3 regions of the Cytobacillus sp. FSL K6-0265 genome follow, and region 1 is predicted to be linked to each of the others. Evidence: a T-box and tRNA genes for the amino acid it is inferred to sense, from the RefSeq annotation. Region 1 holds a T-box; the other regions hold tRNA genes.
What was found. A T-box is a leader RNA that pairs with one kind of tRNA and senses whether it is charged. The one in region 1 lies ahead of alaS (alanine--tRNA ligase), so its partner is inferred to be a tRNA-Ala.
Positions count from the first base shown of each region.

Region 2: it encodes a tRNA-Ala, which carries the amino acid that the T-box ahead of alaS (alanine--tRNA ligase) is inferred to sense. The anticodon was not compared.
Region 3: it encodes a tRNA-Ala, which carries the amino acid that the T-box ahead of alaS (alanine--tRNA ligase) is inferred to sense. The anticodon was not compared.

Region 1 covers NZ_JBBOPE010000001.1:3,096,092-3,103,344, forward strand. Annotated here, with positions in the region: gene mltG (endolytic transglycosylase MltG) at 1-676, opposite strand, end outside; gene MHH73_RS15675 (DUF1292 domain-containing protein) at 1,071-1,352, opposite strand; gene ruvX (Holliday junction resolvase RuvX) at 1,365-1,781, opposite strand; gene MHH73_RS15685 (IreB family regulatory phosphoprotein) at 1,783-2,049, opposite strand; gene alaS (alanine--tRNA ligase) at 2,210-4,843, opposite strand; T-box leader at 4,897-5,103, opposite strand; gene MHH73_RS15695 (AI-2E family transporter) at 5,196-6,272, opposite strand; gene MHH73_RS15700 (DUF3918 family protein) at 6,412-6,543, opposite strand; gene MHH73_RS15705 (hypothetical protein) at 6,570-6,761, opposite strand; gene MHH73_RS15710 (PRC-barrel domain-containing protein) at 6,781-7,251, opposite strand.
Region 2 covers NZ_JBBOPE010000001.1:94,731-101,983, forward strand. Annotated here, with positions in the region: rRNA gene MHH73_RS00460 (23S ribosomal RNA) at 1-1,231, shown strand, start outside; rRNA gene rrf (5S ribosomal RNA) at 1,463-1,579, shown strand; tRNA gene MHH73_RS00470 (tRNA-Val) at 1,589-1,664, shown strand; tRNA gene MHH73_RS00475 (tRNA-Thr) at 1,682-1,757, shown strand; tRNA gene MHH73_RS00480 (tRNA-Lys) at 1,765-1,840, shown strand; tRNA gene MHH73_RS00485 (tRNA-Leu) at 1,850-1,934, shown strand; tRNA gene MHH73_RS00490 (tRNA-Gly) at 1,952-2,026, shown strand; tRNA gene MHH73_RS00495 (tRNA-Leu) at 2,033-2,121, shown strand; tRNA gene MHH73_RS00500 (tRNA-Arg) at 2,131-2,207, shown strand; tRNA gene MHH73_RS00505 (tRNA-Pro) at 2,212-2,288, shown strand; tRNA gene MHH73_RS00510 (tRNA-Ala) at 2,305-2,380, shown strand; rRNA gene MHH73_RS00515 (16S ribosomal RNA) at 2,565-4,113, shown strand; tRNA gene MHH73_RS00520 (tRNA-Ile) at 4,213-4,289, shown strand; tRNA gene MHH73_RS00525 (tRNA-Ala) at 4,305-4,380, shown strand; rRNA gene MHH73_RS00530 (23S ribosomal RNA) at 4,535-7,253, shown strand, end outside.
Region 3 covers NZ_JBBOPE010000001.1:9,786-17,038, reverse strand. Annotated here, with positions in the region: gene guaB (IMP dehydrogenase) at 1-1,388, opposite strand, end outside; gene MHH73_RS00065 (YaaC family protein) at 1,502-2,473, shown strand; rRNA gene rrf (5S ribosomal RNA) at 2,550-2,666, opposite strand; rRNA gene MHH73_RS00055 (23S ribosomal RNA) at 2,940-5,873, opposite strand; tRNA gene MHH73_RS00050 (tRNA-Ala) at 6,024-6,099, opposite strand; tRNA gene MHH73_RS00045 (tRNA-Ile) at 6,115-6,191, opposite strand; rRNA gene MHH73_RS00040 (16S ribosomal RNA) at 6,291-7,253, opposite strand, start outside.

The sequences.
Region 1 (7,253 bases):
TTTTAATCATTGGTGTCACAATTTCTTCGACGGTTGCATCTTCTTTATAGTAATCATATGTGGCAGGGAATAAATATCCCTCTAAAGGGTATTTAATATTCTCAGCAAAAACATCATCAGTAATGACACTTGGAAATTTCTCCTGCATGTTCTGAACAAATGCTTTATCATTTAATTCTGCGAAGACTTCATCAGCCTCCATACCTGCTTTTTCTGCAATAATTGCTGCAATTTGCTCCAACTGCTTGCCCTCAGGAAGCGTGACTTTAAACACGACTTCTTGATCTACATTTCCAGTTTTTAGCTCTGATATCACTTGACCTAATGTCATTGCAGGTGCTAGTTCATAAGTTCCCGCCATAAATCCTGATTCATTTTTTAGCTTTACATAATATTTGAATACTCTAGCATCCTTTATTATCCCATTCTCTTCTAGTACTTGACCGATCCCTGAGACGGATGAGCCAATCGGAATTTCGACATTTTTGACTTTGTCGTTATCTGGATTGACAGGCTTTAACGCAGAATTCACATAAAGGAACCCACCTAGCCCTCCGACACCTATGATTACAAATAATATGATAGCTGTAATTAACACGATTTTACGGACAACTTTCGCTTCTGTTTGCCTCTCTATCAACTTTTTTTTCATCTTACCTTTTTTATCATCTGTCATGGTAAACCTCCTTGCAACCATTTCCCCTTACTATTCATACTTTCTTTCTCTCTAATGTTGACACTGTATCAATAGCGGAAAATAGCTCGCATACATCTCGGATTATTATACTATACTTTCTGTCATAGGATAGCATATTTAGACAAAATTCTTCTAGTATGAACAAATCAGTTATGCTGTGATCCTTAATCAATAACAATTTACTAATAATAGTGAGTTAAGTTTAATAGAGAATAAAGTCGAAATGTGGGTAAAGGTGGAAGTTTGAGGGGTTTATTTGAGGCAGGTTTATTTTGTGTGATAAACATTTCTTGGATTAACCTTACTCGCTAGTTTGTTGCGCAAAATGAAAGCATCTAAAGTAAAAGACCCACTGAACGCGGGTCTTTCAAGCTTACTCTTCTTCATTTTCTAAAAATGTATTTAACATCTCTTCGATAAGGTCCCATTCTTCATCCGTTTCAATTGGCATTAATTCACCATCTGTATTATCTTCACTTGGAACAAATGCGGATGCATGAATTTCAACCTCTTCTTCATCTTCATCTGCACCAATTGGATAATAAAGAACATAAGATTTGCCAAACTCTTCAGAGTCAAACGTAAAAAGCACTTCGCAAAGCTGCTCGTTACCTTCCTCATCTACTACTGTGATATTATTTTCTCCGTGATCCATTTCTTTCACCTCTTAATTCTGGCTATCTAAATAACCTTGTAAAATCATGACTGCCGCCATTTTATCAATCACTTTTTTCCTTTTTTTGCGACTGACATCTGCATCAAGTAAGACTCTCTCTGCAGCAATTGTAGTGAGACGCTCGTCCCAATAAATAACCTCAACACCGAAACGCTTGTTAAGTTCATTTCCATAGAACTGACTCGCTTCTCCCCTAGGCCCTATTGTACCATTCATGTTCTTAGGAATGCCAACAACAACTTTTGTTACTTCATATTCTTTGAGCAGCTCACCAATACGTTTAAACCCGTACTGATTTTGTTCCTCATTAATTTTCACTGTTTCGATGCCTTGGGCTGTCCAACCAAGACCATCACTCACAGCCACGCCGACAGTTTTTGAGCCGACATCTAATCCCATTGTACGCATATTATCCCTCTCGTTGCTGTTTTAAATACGACTTCACAAGTTCTTCAATAATTTCATCCCGTTCTAACTTGCGAATCACATTCCGTGCATCTTTGTGACGGGGTATGTAGGCAGGGTCTCCAGAAAGCAGGTAACCTACAATTTGATTAATAGGATTGTACCCTTTTTCCTGCAGAGCATCATGAACATGGAACAATACTTTATTGACATCTTGTTCAAATGGTTCCTCAGGAAAATTAAATCTCATCGTTTTGTCAAATGAGCTCAATTGCTACACCTCACTATTCTGTTCTTAAGCGATAAAGCTACCTATCAAAAAGAGAAGGATTGATAGCTACACCAAGGTCATTAAAGAAGAGGTTATGGTTAACCTCTTCTTTTTATGATTCGCTTTGTTTACCTACATTCTACACTAAACTATTCGGTAATCAAACGGATTTTACCCATTCCTCTACAAATTGTAACGCCACTTCTAATTTTGCTGGGTCTTTTCCACCAGCTTGCGCCATATCTGGGCGTCCACCGCCACCGCCTCCGCAGCGAGTAGCCACTTCCTTAATTAATTTACCCGCATGATAACCATTTTTAATCAAATCATCTGTCACACCGGCAATTAAGTTAACTTTTCCTTCATTCGCACTTCCAAGTACAACCACTGCTGAAGCAAGCTTTTGTTTTAATTCATCTGCCATATTTCGCAAGTGGTTCATGTCAGTCGCCTGAACTTTTGCAGCTAATACTTTAACACCATCCACTTCTTTCACTTGGTCAATCAAGCTTCCAGCTTCAATATTACCCAATTTAGTTGCTAATGATTCATTTTCTCTTTGCAATTGCTTGATTTCTGCATGTAAGCCGTCAATTTTTACTGGTACATCTTTTATATTTGATTTTAATTTGGCTCCAGCCTCTTTTAATACAGAGATTTGCTCTGTCATCATCTTATAAGCGCCTTCACCTGTGACTGCTTCAATTCTTCTTGTGCCTGCACCAATCCCGCTTTCAGATTGGATCTTGAACAAACCAATTACAGCAGTATTCGGAACATGACAACCACCACAAAGTTCTAATGAATAGTCGCCGATTTGAACAACTCGTACAATTTTCCCGTACTTTTCTCCAAATAAGGCCATTGCTCCCATTGCTTTCGCTTCTTCAATACCTTTTAGGTCAATTTGTACATTTAAGCTATTCCAAATTTTCTCGTTAACAATGGCTTCGATTTTCTCTAATTCTTCTCCTGTTACTTGTCCAAAGTGAGAAAAGTCAAATCTTAGTCGATCTGGTTCAACGAGAGAACCTGCTTGATTTACATGAGACCCTAATACATCTTTCAATGCTTGATGAAGAAGATGTGTCGCTGTATGATTTTTTACGATTTTATTACGATTAAAATAATCAACCGTTGCTTTAACCGATGAATGAGCTTTTAATACTCCTTCAGTAATAACTGCACGATGGAGATTTTGTCCATTTGGAGCTTTTTGAACATCTTTTATTTCAACCTTTAAGCCACTCGCTGTTAGCGTTCCCTTATCAGCAATTTGTCCACCACTTTCAGCATAGAAAGGAGTAGCTGTTAATATTAACTGAACCTCTTCGCCTTGAGAAGCTTCGTCTACTAGCTCTCCACCACTTACAATTGATGCGACTTCAGTATCAATCGTCAATTGCTCATACCCAACAAACTTACTATCTACCGTAATGTCACCTAGGACACGATCTTGGACTTGCATACTATCAATATCTTGACGAGCAGCACGAGCGCGATCTCGCTGATTTTCCATTTCTTTTTCAAAGCCATCATGGTCGATGGTCATGCCTTCTTCTTCCGCATACTCCTCTGTTAATTCAACAGGGAAACCATACGTATCATAAAGACGGAAAACATCCTTTCCATCGATAACGGTATGCCCATTCGCTTTTTCTTTTTTCATTACTTCTGAAAGAATAGCTAAACCTTCGTGTAACGTTTCATGGAAGCGTTCTTCTTCATTTTTTATGACTTTTTGAATAAAAGCTGTTTTTTCTTTTACTTGTGGATAGTAATCAACCATTATTTCTGCGACTACTGGTACTAACTCAAACATGAACGGACGATGAATATTGATTTGCTTCGCATAACGAACCGCGCGACGTAATAATCGTCTTAGGACATATCCTCTTCCTTCATTTGATGGAAGAGCGCCATCACCAATCGCAAATGCGACTGTACGAATATGGTCAGCAATCACTTTAAATGCGACATCTTGTTCCGCAGTTTTTCCATATTTCTCAGCGGAAATATCTTCTGTCCCTTTAATAATTGGCATAAATAGATCTGTGTCAAAATTCGTCTTTACATTTTGCACAACTGAAGCCATACGCTCTAAGCCCATGCCTGTATCAATATTTTTCTTTGGTAGTGGTGTATATGTGCCATCTGGATTATGGTTAAACTCAGAAAATACAAGATTCCATACTTCCAAATAACGTTCGTTTTCTCCACCAGGATAGAGCTCGGGATCATTTAAGTCGTTACCGTACGCTTCTCCTCTATCATAGAAAATTTCTGTGTTCGGTCCACTTGGGCCTTCTCCGATATCCCAGAAATTCCCTTCTAAACGAATAATTCGCTCTTCTGGCACCCCTACTTTTTCTCTCCATAATTGGTACGCTTCATCATCCTCAGGGTGGATTGTCACAGATAATTTCTCTTCTTCAAAACCAATCCATTTTGGGCTCGTCAAGAATTCCCAAGCAAATAGAATCGCTTCTTCTTTAAAATAATCACCGATAGAGAAATTCCCAAGCATTTCAAAGAATGTATGGTGACGTGCTGTCTTACCTACATTTTCGATATCATTGGTACGTATTGATTTTTGTGCATTAACAATCCTTGGATTTTCAGGAATGACTCGACCGTCAAAATATTTCTTTAACGTAGCTACACCACTGTTAATCCATAATAATGATGGATCCTCATGCGGTACTAAAGAAGCACTTGGTTCAACTGCATGGCCTTTTTCTTTAAAAAAATCTAAAAACATTTGTCTAATTTCTGCGCCAGTTAAATGTTTCATAAAAAAACCTCCTAAAAATAGATGTAACCATAAAAAAAAGCCCTCATCCCCAATACAGGGACGAGAACTGAAACTCGCGGTACCACCCTGATTGTGAAAGAAAACTCTCACCTCTCAAAGCACCTTAACGCGGTGAACGGCAGTAGTTAACTGCACTCCGGATTAGCTTTCTGTTATCCTTCATCGAGAAATTCTCTCAGCCATGGAATTTCCTCTCTTTCAAATGGACTATAACATACTTCTTCCATCAACATCTTAACATTATTTAAATAGATATAGTCGAATTATAGCTAGTTTTTTGCTCTTTTGTCAACATCTCAATGTCTAACAGTATCAACAAATACAGCTTAAACTATACCTTATCTGTGTGATGTCGGTTCATTAACAATTTACGCGCATGTATAAGACTGATTTTTAGGATTGCCAAAATCGGAACAGCCATAATTAAACCAATGATACCGCCGGCTTCTCCACCAGCTAATAATGAAAGCATAATTATGAGGGGGTGCATATGTAAGCTTTTCCCTACAATTAATGGAGATAATATATTCCCTTCCACAAATTGCAATACGACAATAATGATTAATGTAATAATCACCATTTTTACTGACAGTGTTGCTGCAATTATCACCGCTGGGACTGCACCAATAATTGGCCCAAAGTAGGGAATAATGTTGGTTATTGCAATAATAAACCCAAGCAACAATGGATACTTCATACCGAACACCCAAAATAAAGTAGCTGAAATTACCCCGATTACTAAACATACAAGGAGTTGTCCACGAATATAACCACCGAGCGACTTATCAACATCTCTTACAAACAAAACAGCCTCTTTGCGCCATCTTCTTGGCGTTAAGTACCAGACTGCTTTTTTTACATCTGTATAATCTTTTAATAGGTAAAAGGAGATAAATGGGATAATGGCGATGATTAAAGCATAATTAAGAATCTCAAGCAATATATTGATTGCCTTTGTTAATAATTTATCTAATGCTGCTTCTATATCGTTAATCCCATCCTCCACACGTAATTGTAATGTTTCTGGCCATTCAGATGTGCGATCTTGAATCAAAGCAATAAAAGATCGATATTGCTCGGCAAACTCTGGCGCATGATTAACTAAATCATTTAGTTGATGAATAAAAGCCGGAATACCCTTATACAATCCGTAGCCTACACCACCAAAAAACAACAAATAAATACCAAAAGCTGCTAATCCTCGGTGCATACCTGCTTGATGTAACTTTTCAACAATAGGATGTAAGAGATATGTAAAAAATGCCCCAAGTAAAAACGGAATCAGCACAACTAACAGTAATTTCAAAAGAGGGAGCCATAATTCTTTTAATTGGAAAAAGATAAAAAGTAAAATAAGAATAAGCAAAACAAAGCCTAAACGGTACAACCATTTTATACGAACGTCCATACACTACGCCTCCCTTTAATATCTTGAGAAGAGAGCATATGAATTATACATACAAGTTAAACAAGGAGAGAATCTGAAAATAAAACTAACACCCATACGAAAAACGCCCCCAATCATTTGATTGAGGACGATATAACAATTAAAACATTTTCATTACTTTTCTTTGTATCTTTTTCATATCTCTTTTTGAGACGATGTTATTTTTCTGCATATAGCTATATGCGGCTACTCCTGCACCGATGACTGCTGCTGAGGTTAACATTTTATTCATTATATGACACCTCTCATAAAATTTTTTTATGAAGAAAAACGACGCTCTTCTTCATCAAATAAGTCATCTAAAGAACTTAAAGACCCATCTTCTTCCACTTGGTGAGTGTGAATCATTCCTTTAGACAATGAGAGTTCGATAAAGCAATTCCAACAATAATATTGATTAATGCCAATCTTACCGACATCTTTACTTTGACAATTAGGACATTGAAGCATCATGGAAAGGACACCTACCTTATTCTACATTTACAATAATGGCATCCTTTCCAATCGCTGGTGCGCAACTAGCTTTAATTACTTTCTTTCCTTCAAGTACATCAGAAAAGAAGCCATCTGATAGTTCATACCCTACGATTGTGCCCATTTCTTCATTGAAATATACATCTTGAAGAAGTCCTAAGCGATCGCCCTCTCTTGTCATCATCATTCGGCCAGCCAAGCGATTTTCACTAGCAATCGTAAAATCACTATGCTTTGGAATAGCTGTTAATACATCACAACTTTCAACCATCACACCATCCCAACCAAATGAATACACATCTTTAATATCTAGAAAAAAGGATTTGCGAATAAATGAGTGGTTCTTCACCCATAGTCCCTTCACTAATCCTTCGGGTGAGATGAAGAGATCATTCACTTCACCAATTGCTCTACCGTTATTCAACACGATAACCGACAAGCCTCTTAATAAGGAAAATGTTCGCAAAA
Region 2 (7,253 bases), 3.0 Mb from region 1:
AACTCTCGTTAAGGAACTCGGCAAAATGACCCCGTAACTTCGGGAGAAGGGGTGCTCATTAGGGTGTTAAAGCCTTGATGAGCCGCAGTGAATAGGCCCAGGCGACTGTTTAGCAAAAACACAGGTCTCTGCGAAGCCGCAAGGCGAAGTATAGGGGCTGACGCCTGCCCGGTGCTGGAAGGTTAAGAGGAGAGGTTAGCTCACGCGAAGCTTTGAATCGAAGCCCCAGTAAACGGCGGCCGTAACTATAACGGTCCTAAGGTAGCGAAATTCCTTGTCGGGTAAGTTCCGACCCGCACGAAAGGCGTAACGATCTGGGCACTGTCTCAACGAGAGACTCGGTGAAATTATAGTACCTGTGAAGATGCAGGTTACCCGCGACAGGACGGAAAGACCCCGTGGAGCTTTACTGTAGCCTGATATTGAATTTTGGTACAGCTTGTACAGGATAGGTAGGAGCCTTAGAAGCCGGAGCGCTAGCTTCGGTGGAGGCGTCGGTGGGATACTACCCCCGCTGTATTGAAATTCTAACCCACATCCCTTATCGGGATGGGAGACAGTGTCAGGTGGGCAGTTTGACTGGGGCGGTCGCCTCCTAAAGAGTAACGGAGGCGCCCAAAGGTTCCCTCAGAATGGTTGGAAATCATTCGTAGAGTGTAAAGGCACAAGGGAGCTTGACTGCGAGACCTACAAGTCGAGCAGGGACGAAAGTCGGGCTTAGTGATCCGGTGGTTCCGCATGGAAGGGCCATCGCTCAACGGATAAAAGCTACCCCGGGGATAACAGGCTTATCTCCCCCAAGAGTCCACATCGACGGGGAGGTTTGGCACCTCGATGTCGGCTCATCGCATCCTGGGGCTGTAGTCGGTCCCAAGGGTTGGGCTGTTCGCCCATTAAAGCGGTACGCGAGCTGGGTTCAGAACGTCGTGAGACAGTTCGGTCCCTATCCGTCGTGGGCGCAGGAAATTTGAGAGGAGCTGTCCTTAGTACGAGAGGACCGGGATGGACGCACCGCTGGTGTACCAGTTGTCTTGCCAAAGGCATCGCTGGGTAGCTATGTGCGGAAGGGATAAGTGCTGAAAGCATCTAAGCATGAAGCCCCCCTCGAGATGAGATTTCCCATAGCGCAAGCTAGTAAGATCCCTGAAAGATGATCAGGTTGATAGGTTAGAGGTGGAAGTGTGGCGACACATGTAGCTGACTAATACTAATCGATCGAGGACTTAACCAAAAAACGAAATGCGGAGGCGCCTTGTCCAGGTGCGACAAGCATAAGACGAATTTGACAGGAGGTTGTTCTTTAACCTCATGACAAATTTGGCTTATGACCTCGAGCACCTAGGCGCCGTAGCTAGACAGCACTACGTAAGTAGTACCGTCAGCACGCATAGGCGATTACTCAATAACAATCTTCTTCAACATTACCTAGTTTTGAGGGAACGATTCCCTTACAATTTCATAGTCCGGTGGCGATAGCGAGAAGGTCACACCCGTTCCCATACCGAACACGGAAGTTAAGCTTCTCAGCGCCGATGGTAGTTAGGGGCTGTCCCCTTGTGAGAGTAGGACGTTGCCGGGCATACATATTGGAGGATTAGCTCAGCTGGGAGAGCATCTGCCTTACAAGCAGAGGGTCGGCGGTTCGATCCCGTCATCCTCCACCATTTTTTTGTGTTTATTTGCCGGCCTAGCTCAATTGGTAGAGCAACTGACTTGTAATCAGTAGGTTGGGGGTTCAAGTCCTCTGGCCGGCACCACTTGTACGAGCCATTAGCTCAGTTGGTAGAGCATCTGACTTTTAATCAGAGGGTCGAAGGTTCGAGTCCTTCATGGCTCACCATTTATATATGCGGGTGTGGCGGAATTGGCAGACGCACCAGACTTAGGATCTGGCGCCGCAAGGCGTGGGGGTTCGACTCCCTTCACCCGCACCATTTTTATTTTAATATTTGCGGAAGTAGTTCAGTGGTAGAACATCACCTTGCCAAGGTGAGGGTCGCGGGTTCGAATCCCGTCTTCCGCTCCAATAAGTGCCGGGGTGGCGGAACTGGCAGACGCACAGGACTTAAAATCCTGCGGTAGGTGACTACCGTACCGGTTCGATTCCGGTCCTCGGCACCACTTATTGATGCGCCCGTAGCTCAATTGGATAGAGCGTTTGACTACGGATCAAAAGGTTAGGGGTTCGACTCCTCTCGGGCGCGCCATAAACGGGAAGTAGCTCAGCTTGGTAGAGCACTTGGTTTGGGACCAAGGGGTCGCAGGTTCGAATCCTGTCTTCCCGACCATTTTTATTACTTTTTTGGGGCCTTAGCTCAGCTGGGAGAGCGCCTGCTTTGCACGCAGGAGGTCAGCGGTTCGATCCCGCTAGGCTCCACCAAAAACATTTTAAAAAAAGTTATTGACATAACAACTTAAGATGTTGTATGATTATAAAGTCGCTTCTGAAGCGAACGAGATTGTTCTTTGAAAACTGAACGAACATAAAACGTCAAGCGTAATTCTAAAAAAGCTGATTTATCAGCAACAAAGCACCATAGGTGCAAACGAGCTAATCAAACACTTTATTGGAGAGTTTGATCCTGGCTCAGGACGAACGCTGGCGGCGTGCCTAATACATGCAAGTCGAGCGAATCAGAGGGAGCTTGCTCCCAATGATTAGCGGCGGACGGGTGAGTAACACGTGGGCAACCTGCCTGTAAGACTGGGATAACTCCGGGAAACCGGGGCTAATACCGGATAATATCTATTTATACATATAATTAGATTGAAAGATGGTTCTGCTATCACTTACAGATGGGCCCGCGGCGCATTAGCTAGTTGGTGAGGTAACGGCTCACCAAGGCGACGATGCGTAGCCGACCTGAGAGGGTGATCGGCCACACTGGGACTGAGACACGGCCCAGACTCCTACGGGAGGCAGCAGTAGGGAATCTTCCGCAATGGACGAAAGTCTGACGGAGCAACGCCGCGTGAGTGATGAAGGTTTTCGGATCGTAAAACTCTGTTGTTAGGGAAGAACAAGTATCGGAGTAACTGCCGGTACCTTGACGGTACCTAACCAGAAAGCCACGGCTAACTACGTGCCAGCAGCCGCGGTAATACGTAGGTGGCAAGCGTTGTCCGGAATTATTGGGCGTAAAGCGCGCGCAGGCGGTTCCTTAAGTCTGATGTGAAAGCCCACGGCTCAACCGTGGAGGGTCATTGGAAACTGGGGAACTTGAGTGCAGAAGAGGAAAGTGGAATTCCAAGTGTAGCGGTGAAATGCGTAGAGATTTGGAGGAACACCAGTGGCGAAGGCGACTTTCTGGTCTGTAACTGACGCTGAGGCGCGAAAGCGTGGGGAGCAAACAGGATTAGATACCCTGGTAGTCCACGCCGTAAACGATGAGTGCTAAGTGTTAGAGGGTTTCCGCCCTTTAGTGCTGCAGCAAACGCATTAAGCACTCCGCCTGGGGAGTACGACCGCAAGGTTGAAACTCAAAGGAATTGACGGGGGCCCGCACAAGCGGTGGAGCATGTGGTTTAATTCGAAGCAACGCGAAGAACCTTACCAGGTCTTGACATCCTCTGACAATCCTAGAGATAGGACTTTCCCCTTCGGGGGACAGAGTGACAGGTGGTGCATGGTTGTCGTCAGCTCGTGTCGTGAGATGTTGGGTTAAGTCCCGCAACGAGCGCAACCCTTGATCTTAGTTGCCAGCATTCAGTTGGGCACTCTAAGGTGACTGCCGGTGACAAACCGGAGGAAGGTGGGGATGACGTCAAATCATCATGCCCCTTATGACCTGGGCTACACACGTGCTACAATGGATGGTACAAAGGGCTGCAAGACCGCGAGGTTTAGCCAATCCCATAAAACCATTCTCAGTTCGGATTGTAGGCTGCAACTCGCCTACATGAAGCCGGAATCGCTAGTAATCGCGGATCAGCATGCCGCGGTGAATACGTTCCCGGGCCTTGTACACACCGCCCGTCACACCACGAGAGTTTGTAACACCCGAAGTCGGTGGGGTAACCTTTTGGAGCCAGCCGCCTAAGGTGGGACAGATGATTGGGGTGAAGTCGTAACAAGGTAGCCGTATCGGAAGGTGCGGCTGGATCACCTCCTTTCTAAGGAATATACGGAATTGACTTGATGTTAGACTGTTCGTTCAGTTTTGAGAGTGCAATCTCTTTGATATGAATAAATACTTTACCGTAAAGTTATGTGGGCCTATAGCTCAGCTGGTTAGAGCGCACGCCTGATAAGCGTGAGGTCGATGGTTCGAGTCCATTTAGGCCCACCATTTCAACTTTAATACGGGGCCTTAGCTCAGCTGGGAGAGCGCCTGCTTTGCACGCAGGAGGTCAGCGGTTCGATCCCGCTAGGCTCCACCAACAAATCGTTCTTTGAAAACTAGATAATGTAATGAAGAAGATTACCGAGTAATCGCCACCTTAGTTATTTTCTCTCTATATTATATAGAGTATGAAATACTAAACTTTTTTTAATAAACACAACCGTGAGGGAAGCGAAAGCAACCCAAACATAGGTTAAGTTAATAAGGGCGCACGGTGAATGCCTTGGCACTAGGAGCCGATGAAGGACGGGACTAACACCGATATGCTTCGGGGAGCTGTAAGTAAGCTTTGATCCGGAGATTTCCGAATGGGGAAACCCCCTATCCGTTATGGGATAGGATCCATACCTGAATACATAGGGTATGGAAGGCAGACCCGGGGAACTGAAACATCTAAGTACCCGGAGGAAGAGAAAGCAAACGCGATTCCCTGAGTAGCGGCGAGCGAAACGGGATTAGCCCAAACCAAGAGGCTTGCCTCTTGGGGTTGTAGGACATTCTATACGGAGTTACAAAGGAACGAGATAGACGAAGAGGTCTGGAAAGGCCCGCCATAGGAGGTAAAAGCCCTGTAGTCGAAACTTCGTTCCCTCCAGAGTGGATCCTGAGTACGGCGGGACACGAGAAATCCCGTCGGAAGCAGGGAGGACCATCTCCCAAGGCTAAATACTCCCTAGTGACCGATAGTGAACCAGTACCGTGAGGGAAAGGTGAAAAGCACCCCGGAAGGGGAGTGAAAGAGATCCTGAAACCGTGTGCCTACAAGTAGTTAGAGCCCGTTAATGGGTGATAGCGTGCCTTTTGTAGAATGAACCGGCGAGTTACGATTACATGCGAGGTTAAGTTGGACAGACGGAGCCGTAGCGAAAGCGAGTCTGAATAGGGCGAATATAGTATGTGGTCGTAGACCCGAAACCAGGTGATCTACCCATGTCCAGGGTGAAGTCCAGGTAACACTGGATGGAGGCCCGAACCCACGTACGTTGAAAAGTGCGGGGATGAGGTGTGGGTAGCGGAGAAATTCCAATCGAACTTGGAGATAGCTGGTTCTCTCCGAAATAGCTTTAGGGCTAGCCTCATGCGTAAGAATCTTGGAGGTAGAGCACTGTTTGGACTAGGGGCCCTCATCGGGTTACCGAATTCAGACAAACTCCGAATGCCAAAGATTTATCCATGGGAGTCAGACTGCGAGTGATAAGATCCGTAGTCAAGAGGGAAACAGCCCAGACCACCAGCTAAGGTCCCAAAGTATACGTTAAGTGGAAAAGGATGTGGAGTTGCTTAGACAACCAGGATGTTGGCTTAGAAGCAGCCACCATTTAAAGAGTGCGTAATAGCTCACTGGTCGAGTGACTCCGCGCCGAAAATGTACCGGGGCTAAACGTATCACCGAAGCTGTGGATTGAACATCGTAGATGTTCAGTGGTAGGAGAGCGTTCTAAGGGCGTTGAAGCTAGACCGTAAGGACTGGTGGAGCGCTTAGAAGTGAGAATGCCGGTATGAGTAGCGAAAGATGGGTGAGAATCCCATCCACCGAATGCCTAAGGTTTCCTGAGGAAGGCTCGTCCGCTCAGGGTTAGTCGGGACCTAAGCCGAGGCTGAAAAGCGTAGGCGATGGACAACAGGTTGATATTCCTGTACCACCGTATTCTGTTTGAGTGATGGGGGGACGCAGGAGGATAGGGTAAGCGCACTATTGGATGTGCGTCTAAGCAGTTAGAGGGACCATGAGGCAAATCCCATGGTCACATACCTTGAGCTGTGATAGCGAGGGAAATTTAGTACCGAAGTTCTTGATTCCACACTGCCAAGAAAAGCCTCTAGCGAGGAATAAGGTGCCCGTACCGCAAACCGACACAGGTAGGCGAGGAGAGAATCCTAAGGTGAGCGAGAGAACTCTCGTTAAGGAACTCGGCAAAATGACCCCGTAACTTCGGGAGAAGGGGTGCTCATTAGGGTGTTAAAGCCTTGATGAGCCGCAGTGAATAGGCCCAGGCGACTGTTTAGCAAAAACACAGGTCTCTGCGAAGCCGCAAGGCGAAGTATAGGGGCTGACGCCTGCCCGGTGCTGGAAGGTTAAGAGGAGAGGTTAGCTCACGCGAAGCTTTGAATCGAAGCCCCAGTAAACGGCGGCCGTAACTATAACGGTCCTAAGGTAGCGAAATTCCTTGTCGGGTAAGTTCCGACCCGCACGAAAGGCGTAACGATCTGGGCACTGTCTCAACGAGAGACTCGGTGAAATTATAGTACCTGTGAAGATGCAGGTTACCCGCGACAGGACGGAAAGACCCCGTGGAGCTTTACTGTAGCCTGATATTGAATTTTGGTACAGCTTGTACAGGATAGGTAGGAGCCTTAGAAGCCGGAGCGCTAGCTTCGGTGGAGGCGTCGGTGGGATACTACCCCCGCTGTATTGAAATTCTAACCCACATCCCTTATCGGGATGGGAGACAGTGTCAGGTGGGCAGTTTGACTGGGGCGGTCGCCTCCTAAAGAGTAACGGAGGCGCCCAAAGGTTCCCTCAGAATGGTTGGAAATCATTCGTAGAGTGTAAAGGCACAAGGGAGCTTGACTGCGAGACCTACAAGTCGAGCAGGGACGAAAGTCGGGCTTAGTGATCCGGTGGTTCCGCATGGAAGGGCCATCGCTCAACGGATAAAAGCTACCCCGGGGATAACAGGCTTATCTCCCCCAAGAGTCCACATCGACGGGGAGGTTTGGCACCTCGATGTCGGCTCATCGCATCCTGGGGCTGTAGTCGGTCCCAAGGGTTGGGCTGTTCGCCCATTAAAGCGGTACGCGAGCTGGGTTCAGAACGTCGTGAGACAGTTCGGTCCCTATCCGTCGTGGGCGCAGGAAATTTGAGAGGAGCTGTCCTTAGTACGAGAGGACCGGGATGGACGCACCGCT
Region 3 (7,253 bases), 3.1 Mb from region 1:
ATACGAATAAACTGTGCATTTTCTCTTAAGAATTCTAAATTTGCTGCCCCGCAGTAACCCATACCAGAGCGAACGCCACCAACTAACTGATAAATCGTATCTGCTAATGATCCTTTATATGGAATACGTCCTTCAATGCCTTCTGGAACGAATTTCTTATTATCTTCTTGGAAGTAACGATCTTTTGATCCTTTTTCCATAGAAGTAACAGATCCCATCCCACGATAGACTTTAAATTGACGTCCTTGGAAAATTTCTGTTTCCCCTGGACTTTCAGATACACCTGCTAACATGCTTCCGAGCATAACAGCATGTCCACCAGAAGCTAATGCTTTCACGATATCTCCTGAATATTTAATCCCACCATCAGCGATAATCGCTTTACCATGTTTACGTGCTTCTGTTGCACAATCATACACCGCTGTAATTTGAGGTACGCCAACACCTGCTACGACACGTGTTGTACAAATAGATCCAGGTCCAATACCAACCTTTACAACATCAGCCCCAGCTTCAAACAATGCACGTGTCCCTTCAGCAGTGGCTACATTACCTGCTACAACTGTTAGTTCAGGGTATTTCTCCTTAATTTCTTTTACTGTATTAATAACGCCAGCTGAGTGGCCGTGAGCCGTATCGACTACGACTACATCAACTTGAGCTTTAACAAGTAACTCTAATCTTTTCATTGTATCTTTTGTTATACCAATTGCTGCACCAGCAAGTAAACGCCCTTGATTATCTTTCGCTGAGTTAGGGAACTCAATCACTTTTTCAATATCTTTAATAGTAATAAGTCCTTTTAAAACACCATTATCATCAACAAGAGGTAATTTCTCGATTTTATACTTTTGCAGAATTTTTTCTGCTTCTTGTAGCGTTGTTCCTACTGAAGCAGTTACTAAGTTTTCTTTCGTCATTACATCAGAGATCTTGATAGAGAAATCTTGAATAAAACGAAGGTCACGGTTTGTAATAATACCAACAAGTTTTTGCTCGTCCAGATTATTTACAATTGGAACACCTGATATACGATATTTACCCATTAAATGTTCAGCATCATACACTTGTTGTTCGGGAGTAAGGAAAAACGGATCAGAAATAACGCCACTCTCAGAGCGTTTTACTTTATCAACTAAATCTGCCTGTTGCTCAATGGACATATTTTTGTGGATAATACCTAATCCACCTTGACGTGCCATTGCAATAGCCATTTCAGCTTCAGTTACTGTATCCATCCCAGCACTGATAATTGGAACATTCAACTTTACCTTATCAGACAGTCTCACCGACAAATCGACATCTTTCGGCAATACCTCAGATTTAGCAGGTACAAGTAGTACATCATCAAAAGTTAAACCTTCTTTTTCAAATTTAGTTTCCCACATTTTTTTGACCTCCTGAACATGAAAATATTATTAGTAGGTTATCAATTGGACAAAATACTGTCAAGGACACTGCTATAAGTTGGATTTTTCAGATTATTTGGAGGTAGTATATTTTGAAGTATTCTTTCGACAATTGGCAAGCATATTTACCTTTTTTTTCAACAGAAACAACCAAGACATATTTAGAAAAAAGTTATCAAAAGGAAGGTATTGAACAAGCATCGCAAAAGAGTTTTGAAAATACTTATCCATTTATTTATTACATTGAACACGGTAAGGTTTACTATGAACAAGCCGCAACTGCCCCATTAATCATTAAGCCTATTCTCTATTTCTACGGTTTAGTTCATCTCATCAAGGCATGTATTTTAACTATTGATCCACTTTATCCAGATACGACTTCTGTACTAGCTCATGGTGTTTCAACAAGAAAAAAGAAAAAGCAACAATACCTTTTTTTAAAAGATGAAGTGAAACTACAAAAGAGTGGTTTATTTCCATATATGGCAGAAAAAATGTTTCATATGAAACATCTAGAGGGCGATAAATTTTATATGGTTGATTTATTAAGACAAATCCCAGAGATGGAAATAATGTTTCAGTCTATCCAAAAGGAACAAACATTTATTGACATAAAAAAAGAAGAAGATGGCTACCATGTACCAATAACAATTCTTAATCATTATCATATGACTGAATCGAGATTTTCTACTTTTCTTTCCGAAAAACTACAAGTAGATGAAGCGGATATTCACTATACGAAGAAACATATAAAATTCCCTCACAACAAAGAGATCAATCGTTTAAAATATAATATTGTAAATAAAAATTATTCATTACCTATCGAAAGAAGTCCGTTAAATGATTATCCAGAATTATTTTCTCATTACTTATTACTCTATAATTTAAGCATGATTGCAAGATATGAAACAGAATGGTGGAATGAATGCATTAAGCTAATGACCAATAATGATTATCCATTTATCCATCAATTCCTCGATTTGACGGAACGGAAAAGTCCTTTTCTTATTTATGAATTTCTTCATTCAAGAAAAGTTCATTGCCAAGGAAATAAAAAGGGATAGTTAGTTTACAGTGAAAGTAAAAATTAAAAAAAATCACAAAAAAAGAGCACATTCAAATGATGTGCTCTTTCATCTTGCCCGGCAACGTCCTACTCTCACAAGGGGACAGCCCCTAACTACCATCGGCGCTGAGAAGCTTAACTTCCGTGTTCGGTATGGGAACGGGTGTGACCTTCTCGCTATCGCCACCGGACTTTTTAAAGACATTTATTATTATAACGTCTTTTATGAATTTTTCAAGAGAAATTTTAAAAATCATTCTCTGAAAACTAGGTAATGTTGAAGAAGAATGTTTTGAGTAATCGCCTATGCGTTGCTGACGATACTACTTACGTAGTGCTGTCTAGCTGCGGCGGCTAGGAGCTCGAGGTCATAAGCCAATTTCGCTATGAGGTTAAAGAACAACCTCCTAACGAACTCGTCTTATGCTTGTCGCTCCTGAACGAGCCGCCTTCGCATTTCGTTTTTGGTTAAGTCCTCGATCGATTAGTATTAGTCAGCTGCATGTGTCGCCACACTTCCACCTCTAACCTATCAACCTGATCATCTTTCAGGGATCTTACTAGCTTGCGCTATGGGAAATCTCATCTCGAGGGGGGCTTCATGCTTAGATGCTTTCAGCACTTATCCCTTCCGCACATAGCTACCCAGCGATGCCTTTGGCAAGACAACTGGTACACCAGCGGTGCGTCCATCCCGGTCCTCTCGTACTAAGGACAGCTCCTCTCAAATTTCCTGCGCCCACGACGGATAGGGACCGAACTGTCTCACGACGTTCTGAACCCAGCTCGCGTACCGCTTTAATGGGCGAACAGCCCAACCCTTGGGACCGACTACAGCCCCAGGATGCGATGAGCCGACATCGAGGTGCCAAACCTCCCCGTCGATGTGGACTCTTGGGGGAGATAAGCCTGTTATCCCCGGGGTAGCTTTTATCCGTTGAGCGATGGCCCTTCCATGCGGAACCACCGGATCACTAAGCCCGACTTTCGTCCCTGCTCGACTTGTAGGTCTCGCAGTCAAGCTCCCTTGTGCCTTTACACTCTACGAATGATTTCCAACCATTCTGAGGGAACCTTTGGGCGCCTCCGTTACTCTTTAGGAGGCGACCGCCCCAGTCAAACTGCCCACCTGACACTGTCTCCCATCCCGATAAGGGATGTGGGTTAGAATTTCAATACAGCGGGGGTAGTATCCCACCGACGCCTCCACCGAAGCTAGCGCTCCGGCTTCTAAGGCTCCTACCTATCCTGTACAAGCTGTACCAAAATTCAATATCAGGCTACAGTAAAGCTCCACGGGGTCTTTCCGTCCTGTCGCGGGTAACCTGCATCTTCACAGGTACTATAATTTCACCGAGTCTCTCGTTGAGACAGTGCCCAGATCGTTACGCCTTTCGTGCGGGTCGGAACTTACCCGACAAGGAATTTCGCTACCTTAGGACCGTTATAGTTACGGCCGCCGTTTACTGGGGCTTCGATTCAAAGCTTCGCGTGAGCTAACCTCTCCTCTTAACCTTCCAGCACCGGGCAGGCGTCAGCCCCTATACTTCGCCTTGCGGCTTCGCAGAGACCTGTGTTTTTGCTAAACAGTCGCCTGGGCCTATTCACTGCGGCTCATCAAGGCTTTAACACCCTAATGAGCACCCCTTCTCCCGAAGTTACGGGGTCATTTTGCCGAGTTCCTTAACGAGAGTTCTCTCGCTCACCTTAGGATTCTCTCCTCGCCTACCTGTGTCGGTTTGCGGTACGGGCACCTTATTCCTCGCTAGAGGCTTTTCTTGGCAGTGTGGAATCAAGAACTTCGGTACTAAATTTCCCTCGCTATCACAGCTCAAGGTATGTGACCATGGGATTTGCCTCATGGTCCCTCTAACTGCTTAGACGCACATCCAATAGTGCGCTTACCCTATCCTCCTGCGTCCCCCCATCACTCAAACAGAATACGGTGGTACAGGAATATCAACCTGTTGTCCATCGCCTACGCTTTTCAGCCTCGGCTTAGGTCCCGACTAACCCTGAGCGGACGAGCCTTCCTCAGGAAACCTTAGGCATTCGGTGGATGGGATTCTCACCCATCTTTCGCTACTCATACCGGCATTCTCACTTCTAAGCGCTCCACCAGTCCTTACGGTCTAGCTTCAACGCCCTTAGAACGCTCTCCTACCACTGAACATCTACGATGTTCAATCCACAGCTTCGGTGATACGTTTAGCCCCGGTACATTTTCGGCGCGGAGTCACTCGACCAGTGAGCTATTACGCACTCTTTAAATGGTGGCTGCTTCTAAGCCAACATCCTGGTTGTCTAAGCAACTCCACATCCTTTTCCACTTAACGTATACTTTGGGACCTTAGCTGGTGGTCTGGGCTGTTTCCCTCTTGACTACGGATCTTATCACTCGCAGTCTGACTCCCATGGATAAATCTTTGGCATTCGGAGTTTGTCTGAATTCGGTAACCCGATGAGGGCCCCTAGTCCAAACAGTGCTCTACCTCCAAGATTCTTACGCATGAGGCTAGCCCTAAAGCTATTTCGGAGAGAACCAGCTATCTCCAAGTTCGATTGGAATTTCTCCGCTACCCACACCTCATCCCCGCACTTTTCAACGTACGTGGGTTCGGGCCTCCATCCAGTGTTACCTGGACTTCACCCTGGACATGGGTAGATCACCTGGTTTCGGGTCTACGACCACATACTATATTCGCCCTATTCAGACTCGCTTTCGCTACGGCTCCGTCTGTCCAACTTAACCTCGCATGTAATCGTAACTCGCCGGTTCATTCTACAAAAGGCACGCTATCACCCATTAACGGGCTCTAACTACTTGTAGGCACACGGTTTCAGGATCTCTTTCACTCCCCTTCCGGGGTGCTTTTCACCTTTCCCTCACGGTACTGGTTCACTATCGGTCACTAGGGAGTATTTAGCCTTGGGAGATGGTCCTCCCTGCTTCCGACGGGATTTCTCGTGTCCCGCCGTACTCAGGATCCACTCTGGAGGGAACGAAGTTTCGACTACAGGGCTTTTACCTCCTATGGCGGGCCTTTCCAGACCTCTTCGTCTATCTCGTTCCTTTGTAACTCCGTATAGAATGTCCTACAACCCCAAGAGGCAAGCCTCTTGGTTTGGGCTAATCCCGTTTCGCTCGCCGCTACTCAGGGAATCGCGTTTGCTTTCTCTTCCTCCGGGTACTTAGATGTTTCAGTTCCCCGGGTCTGCCTTCCATACCCTATGTATTCAGGTATGGATCCTATCCCATAACGGATAGGGGGTTTCCCCATTCGGAAATCTCCGGATCAAAGCTTACTTACAGCTCCCCGAAGCATATCGGTGTTAGTCCCGTCCTTCATCGGCTCCTAGTGCCAAGGCATTCACCGTGCGCCCTTATTAACTTAACCTATGTTTGGGTTGCTTTCGCTTCCCTCACGGTTGTGTTTATTAAAAAAGTTTAGTATCTCTACTCTATTATATAGAGAGAAAATAACTAAGGTGGCGATTACTCGGTAATCTTCTTCATTACATTATCTAGTTTTCAAAGAACGATTTGTTGGTGGAGCCTAGCGGGATCGAACCGCTGACCTCCTGCGTGCAAAGCAGGCGCTCTCCCAGCTGAGCTAAGGCCCCGTATTAAAGTTGAAATGGTGGGCCTAAATGGACTCGAACCATCGACCTCACGCTTATCAGGCGTGCGCTCTAACCAGCTGAGCTATAGGCCCACATAACTTTACGGTAAAGTATTTATTCATATCAAAGAGATTGCACTCTCAAAACTGAACGAACAGTCTAACATCAAGTCAATTCCGTATATTCCTTAGAAAGGAGGTGATCCAGCCGCACCTTCCGATACGGCTACCTTGTTACGACTTCACCCCAATCATCTGTCCCACCTTAGGCGGCTGGCTCCAAAAGGTTACCCCACCGACTTCGGGTGTTACAAACTCTCGTGGTGTGACGGGCGGTGTGTACAAGGCCCGGGAACGTATTCACCGCGGCATGCTGATCCGCGATTACTAGCGATTCCGGCTTCATGTAGGCGAGTTGCAGCCTACAATCCGAACTGAGAATGGTTTTATGGGATTGGCTAAACCTCGCGGTCTTGCAGCCCTTTGTACCATCCATTGTAGCACGTGTGTAGCCCAGGTCATAAGGGGCATGATGATTTGACGTCATCCCCACCTTCCTCCGGTTTGTCACCGGCAGTCACCTTAGAGTGCCCAACTGAATGCTGGCAACTAAGATCAAGGGTTGCGCTCGTTGCGGGACTTAACCCAACATCTCACGACACGAGCTGACGACAACCATGCACCACCTGTCACTCTGTCCCCCGAAGGGGAAAGTCCTATCTCTAGGATTGTCAGAGGATGTCAAGACCTGGTAAGGTTCTTCGCGTTGCTTCGAATTAAACCACATGCTCCACCGCTTGTGCGGGCCCCCGTCAATTCCTTTGAGTTTCAACCTTGCGGTCGTACTCCCCAGGCGGAGTGCTTAATGCGTTTGCTGCAGCACTAAAGGGCGGAAACCCTCTAACACTTAGCACTCATCGTTTACGGCGTGGACTACCAGGGTATCTAATCCTGTTTGCTCCCCACGCTTTCGCGCCTCAGCGTCAGTTACAGACCAGAAAGTCGCCTTCGCCACTGGTGTTCCTCCAAATCTCTACGCATTTCACCGCTACACTTGGAATTCCACTTTCCTCTTCTGCACTCAAGTTCCCCAGTTTCCAATGACCCTCCACGGTTGAGCCGTGGGCTTTCACATCAGACTTAAGGAACCGCCTG